DNA from 2 places in the Robertmurraya sp. FSL W8-0741 genome. Region 1 is predicted to be linked to the other one. Evidence: riboswitches for the same ligand, from Rfam matches in the RefSeq annotation. Region 1 holds a riboswitch; the other holds the start of a gene.
The links. A riboswitch is a leader RNA that binds a small molecule or an ion and turns the genes downstream of it on or off. The one in region 1 is predicted to bind cobalamin.

Region 1 (3,213 bases):
TTGACCCGCAATGTGATATAAAGCAAATCTCCGACCGCTGGCCAAACGGACTTCTTCGTTGGTAAATCCTCTTCCCCTAAAAGCATATCCTTATTGATGCCAATATCTAAAAATACACCGAGTCCCGGCTTTGTATCACTAACCTTTGCCCAGCCATACTCGCCCACTTTGATTTTCGGAATCGTTGATGTTGCTGAGGCTCGCCCATGGGAATCAGCATACAAGAAAACCTCTACTTCATCGCCCTCTTTTAATTCAAGCTCCGTATCATTTTCATGCATCAGAATATCTTCTTCTCCGTCCGTTAAAAAGTAGCCAAACTGGGCATACCTTGCAACAGTTAAAGTTAATACCTGCCCTACATAATCATTTAAAGCCATTGTCACACACTCCTCTATTTTACACTTCATGCGAAAGTAGTCTTTCCGAAAGTTGTTTGAACTGCTATATTTTACTATAATGGTGCCTAGAAGGGAAATTATACATGTATTTAAAGGAGGGCTCATTATGGCAAAAGATAGCTCATTTGATATTGTATCAAAAGTAGATTTTTCCGAAGTGACGAACGCAATTAATATAACGATGAAAGAAATCTCCACACGTTATGATTTTAAAGGAAGTAAGAGTAAAGTAACCCTTGATAATGAAGAACTTGTCCTTGTATCAGATGATGAATACAAGCTCGAACAATTAAAGGATGTTCTCCTCAGTAAAATGATTAAAAGAGGCATTCCCATTAAGAATCTTGATTATGGCAAAATTGAAGGTGCTTCTGGAGGAACTGTAAGACAACGGGCAAAGCTTGTGCAAGGAATCGATAAAGAAAACGCCAAAAAAATTAATACTTTAATCAAAAATAGCGGTTTAAAGGTTAAAAGCCAGGTGCAGGATGATCAAGTCCGAGTTACAGCGAAAAGCCGCGACGACTTGCAGGCAATAATTGCCGCAATAAAAGAAGCCGATTTATCAATCGATGTTCAATTCGTAAATTATCGCTAAAACGGTTGTCATTTTAAAATAGATCACTTATAATAAAACAAACTTACATATATAGTAAGGGTAACAACCATATACCACAATATATAGTATACAACCGATAAATTAGGTGTCTGTAATAGACTTAATAGGGAATCTGGTGAGAATCCAGAACTGTACCCGCAACTGTAAGTGTGACGAAATAGGGAACGCCACTATCATCTCGATGGGAAGGCCCTAAAGTAGGATGAAGCACAAGTCAGGAGACCTGCCTTTTTTATACGTCATTATCTTCTTCGGGAGTTGGGAAGGTAAAACGAAGGTGTTTAAGCAAAAAAGGCTTGTTCCTTTTCTACTAAATATCAGCGTTTTAACCCATCTTCATTTTTGAAGGTGGGTTTTTTAGTTACCTTTCTCTCTTCCGAAAAATTAAGGGAGAGATTTTGAACAATGAGTACACTCGCAACCAAAAATGAAAGGGTTCTTGAAGCCCTGAAGAACACGGCAAAAAAATATAACTTAAATGTTACGGAAATAGAGCAACAACTGCTTACAACAGATGAACGTACTTCCAAGCAAACGGTTCTCCAATATGCATTAAATCACGTCGATATGATCGAACCAAACTGGACTTTTCTTGCTGCACATATGCTCCTGCTTGAGCTTTACGAAAAAGCGGCAACCTCTCGCAAGTATGAACCAAGGCAAAAATATGGCGATTTCTTTCACCTCATTCAATACTTAAGCGACATCGGGATTTACTCAAACGATCTTCTTCAAGCCTACAGCAAGGAGGAAATTGAACAATTGGGCCAAGAAATTGACCCAAATAAAGATACCCTTTTTACATATATGGGATTATTTCTTTTAGCCGATCGTTATTTAGCAAAGGACTATCATCAAAATGTATATGAACTTCCACAGGAACGGTTCATGATCATCGCCATGACCTTAATGAAAGATGAAGCAAGGCAAAAGCGATTGTCGTATGTGAAAGAAGCGTATTGGGCCTTAAGCAACTTGTATATGACCGTTGCTACACCGACTCTAGCAAATGCCGGTAAGAGCTATGGTCAGCTATCCTCCTGTTTTATTGACACAGTGGACGACTCATTAGACGGCATTTACTTAAACAACTGGGATATTGCGCGATTGAGTAAGGATGGAGGCGGCATCGGAATTTACTATGGAAAAGTAAGGGCGCTAGGCTCGGATATTAAAAAGTTTAAAGGAAATTCTTCAGGGGTTGTCCCTTGGATTCGCTTAATTAATGACACTGCTGTAAGCGTCGATCAGCTTGGTCAACGGCAAGGTGCTGTCGCCATTTATTTAGATATTTTTCATAAAGATATTATGAATGGCTTTTTAGATTTAAAAACGAATAATGGCGACGAGCGAAGAAAAGCGCACGATATTTTTACAGGCGTATCCATTCCTGACCTTTTTATGAAAAAGATCGAAGAGGTCGATGAAAATGGAAAAAGTATCGGGGAATGGCATACCTTCTGTCCTCATCAAGTAAAACAAATAATGGGCTGGAAAGATGAAAACGGAAATCCACTTGGTTTAGAGGATTTTTACGACGAAACAGATGAAAAGTTTTTCACACAAAAATATGAGGAGGCTGTCAACCATCCACTTCTTCCCCGAAAATCATACCGGGCAATGGATATTATGGTTCGTATCATGGTTGCTCAGCTGGAAACAGGAACGCCTTACATGTTTTATCGCGATGAAGTTAATCGGCAAAACCCGAATAAGCATGTGCTTGGACGCGGTCGTACAGCGATATTTTGCAGCAATCTGTGCACGGAGATTAGTCAGAACATGTCAGCAACTACGATTCAAAGCGAATTTACAGATGCAGATGGAAATATCGTGATAATTAGAAAGCCCGGGGACTTTGTCGTTTGCAACCTCTCATCCATCCATTTACCAAACGCGATCAGAGCGAATGTTTTAGAACGATTAATTGCCATTCAAATGAGAATGCTAGACAACGTGATTGATATAAATGATATTTCTGTCCATCAAGCTAAAGCAACGAACGAGAAATATCGCGCTGTCGGACTTGGAACATTTGGCTGGCATCATCTCCTTGCCTTAAAAGGAATCGAGTGGGAATCAGTTCAAGCTGTTCATTATGCCGATGAAGTCTATGAAGACATCGCTTTTTACACGATTAAAGCTTCGATGGAATTAGCGAAAGAAAAAGGGGCGTATTCCTTATTTAAAGGG
Region 2 (3,213 bases), 3.6 Mb from region 1:
AGTGGATTCCGCAAAAGACCTTGAAAGGCCGCCCCCGCAATTGCGAGTGCCGCCCCCACAAGTCCTGCCAAAATAACTCTTGGTAAACGAATACTTAATACGATATTCGTTTGCATCGGATCAATATGATCAATAGAAATAAAACGGAAAATTTCAGCACCGATGATCTGTACGATATTTCCAATCGGAACAGAAACTGTCCCGATTGAAATACCTAATAATATGGCAATAAGCAAGAAAGCGAGCGCAATTATATAAGCAAAAGCTCTTTGACCCATTCTTTTCATGGTTTTCTCTCCAAACTAAGCAGATCACTCAAATACTTCTGGGTAAATCGCTTTTGCCAGCTCCTCAAGGCCTTCTGCAAGCCTTGGACCAGAACGAGTTACAAGATCTGAATGCACATCATACACCTGCTTATTTTTCACCGCAGCTACATCCTGCCAACCCTCTCTTGAAAGCAATAAGTCAACGGCATTTTCTGTATAATATCCATAAGTTGTAATGATAACGTCCGGATTGCGTTCAATGACAGCTTCTTCGTCCAAATTCACCCAGCCTTCTAAATCCCCAGCACCGTTCTCAGCATGAATAAGGGTGAGCATCTCATCCATAAAAGTATTCTTACCGACAACAAAAATGTCTGGAGCAGGGCTAACTTCAACAATAACTGATTTTGGTTCGGAGATCTCAGCAGCTTTTTCCTCTATTTCTGCAATCTTCGTTTTCATGTTATTGACAATCTCTTCCGCTTTCTCTTGTTCACCTGTAGCAGTTCCAATCATTTCAATCGACTCATATATTTCATTAATCGTCGCTGCATCATTTACAACAAGCACTGTAATGCCTGCATCTCGTAATTGCTGCAAACCTTCCGTCGAATTATGAGCATTTGATGCGTGGGCCAAGACTAAATTCGGGGCAAGAGAAATAATCTTCTCAACATTCATTTCCATACCGCCGATTATTTCCTTTTCAAATACTTCTTCAGGAAAATTATCATGCTCAGAAACCCCGACAATTTCGTTTCCAAGACCAAGAGCAAAGGCAATTTCCGTATTGCTTGGAATTAACGATACGATTTTTTCCGGCTTCGACTCAATTACAACCTCTTCACCAATCGCATCGGTAATCGTTACAGGAAACGCTTCTTCATTGGCGTTTTCCGTACTTCCCTCAGTTTCCTCGACCGCATTGTTTTCTTCGGCGGGTTTTTCGGACTGTCCGCAACCTGCTAAAATTCCTATTGATAACATGAGTAGCAATAAAATTGAGTACCATTTCTTCATCTGTTTTTCCTCCAAAATTAAGTAGTCTGTTGTGCGTGCCAATGGATCGCATAAAAAAACATCTCCATTATAAAGAAATGGAGATGTTGGATTTGCAGCATTGGTGACAAATAGCTTCCAAACACCTCCCTATCCTCGTAGGTTTATGGTGCAGTCGAAATAGGCAGGTCTCCTGGCTCATGGTCATAGCAAGTCTGCTCCTTCCCATACCGATGTACAGTGGTATTTGCAGCATGCTCCCATTAACAGTGGCGGGACCGCGTTGGATTTTCACCAACTTCCCTTTTAAGTCTAAGAGAAAAATGCACTTTTCACATCTGGAGTCAAAATTGACATCTGAGTAAGCTTTATTTCCCTTAAAGACACCTATTACTGTAAACGAGGTATTTTCAATCTTGTTCTATGAAAATACACTCAGAGAGTATGAAATTTTCCGTTGCTTAAATTATACACTATTTTGCTTCAAGAAAAGTTAACAAATTGCGAACTATTCCAACTTAACCGGAATAGCACTCCCTAATCCAATCCCAGTAACAGTAATGTGACAGCAGCGTGCATAAAGCTTCACTCCAGCAGACTTCGCTTCGTTCAAAGCTTGAGCAAATTTAGGATCGATATGTTTCGCAGCAGTCACATAAGAAAGATCGTCGCGCTGAACGATAAAGAGGATTGCCGTTTCATAATATTTAGAAAGCTGTGCAAGCTCGCGCACATGCTTCGTCCCTCTTGCAGTGACGGCATCTGGAAACATTCCTTTCTCCCCTTCTGCTAATGTTACACTTTTAACCTCTAAAAGAAGCTCTTGTCCTTCTTTATTTTCTAGCAAGAAATCCCAGCGAGAATTACCCAGCTTATACTCCGATTTTTTATAAAACCAGCCGGCAAACTCATTTAATACTCCCGCTTTAAGCGCATTCTCAACAAGCTTGTTCGGGAGAGCGGTATGAATGGAAACAAAACTTGTATTCGTTTCATTTTCACATAGCATAGCTGTCCACTTCGTTTTTCTCGCGGGGTTATCATGATCCATAAGCCACACCGTTTTCCCCGGCAGCAAAAGTTCCTTTAACCTTCCAGGGTCAGCCAAGTGAACCACGGCCAGTTCGCCTTTTTCAGGCAATTGACAGTGGAGAATAAACCGATTCGCTCTTTCAATAAACGTTGCTTTTGTCAGCGCTCTAGGGAATGGCAGCCATAACCTCTCTTTTTCCTCATTCATTCCTCAGCGCCTCCTAGCTTGCGTACATTTTCCACTCACGTGTTTTTTTATCAAATACAAGCTTTGCATCCGGCTTTCCTTTTGCCATTTTCTCGTACTCCTCGTACATATCATCCATGTTATCAAAATCACCGAGCACCCAGATAGGAATCTCTATCACCGTTCTTGTTTGTACATTATCGTGAATAGAGATCAGAATCCCTTCTTTCATCATAATCTTCATATTCAGGATTAACTCCATATGAATCGGGGGAAATGGCCTTTTCTTTTTAATGCCAAGGAGGTTTTTGGCAAGTTTACTATCGGTCATTTTCGCTGCTAACACTTCTCCAAGCATGTGGTAGAAATCTTTCATATTTCGATAATAGACTTTATTCCACCAACCATCATCGTGAGCTAAATAAACAAAGCGATTGCGCAATTGCTGATAAAAAGGAGTTCGCAAAGCATCCTTCATATGACCAAGGAACAGAAGCTCCGCCAATTCCTGACCCGACAATTCGTTCAGTGCATCTTCTTCCTCAAAATCAACCCAACAGAAGTCTCCATACCCGTAGACGTCATCCTTTATAAGCTTCTCCATTTGCTCAAGAGGAACGTATTCTAATAACGTATGTAGATTGAATTCTCCGTCATCAAAATGATGCTTTAAAAGGAGGACATTGTTCATGAAGTCTTTAAGCGAGCGGGCAAACTCTTCAAATT

Region 2: another riboswitch for cobalamin. It lies ahead of NST02_RS00255 (ABC transporter substrate-binding protein); the one in region 1 lies ahead of NST02_RS17590 (ribonucleoside-diphosphate reductase subunit alpha).

Annotation. Positions count from the first base shown of each region.
Region 1 covers NZ_JBBOQG010000001.1:3,636,324-3,639,536, forward strand. Annotated here, with positions in the region: gene NST02_RS17580 (CvfB family protein) at 1-380, opposite strand, end outside; gene NST02_RS17585 (YajQ family cyclic di-GMP-binding protein) at 508-999, shown strand; cobalamin riboswitch at 1,087-1,265, shown strand; gene NST02_RS17590 (ribonucleoside-diphosphate reductase subunit alpha) at 1,426-3,213, shown strand, end outside.
Region 2 covers NZ_JBBOQG010000001.1:40,020-43,232, forward strand. Annotated here, with positions in the region: gene NST02_RS00250 (FecCD family ABC transporter permease) at 1-287, opposite strand, end outside; gene NST02_RS00255 (ABC transporter substrate-binding protein) at 312-1,289, opposite strand; cobalamin riboswitch at 1,435-1,616, opposite strand; gene sfsA (DNA/RNA nuclease SfsA) at 1,777-2,508, opposite strand; gene NST02_RS00265 (hypothetical protein) at 2,522-3,213, opposite strand, start outside.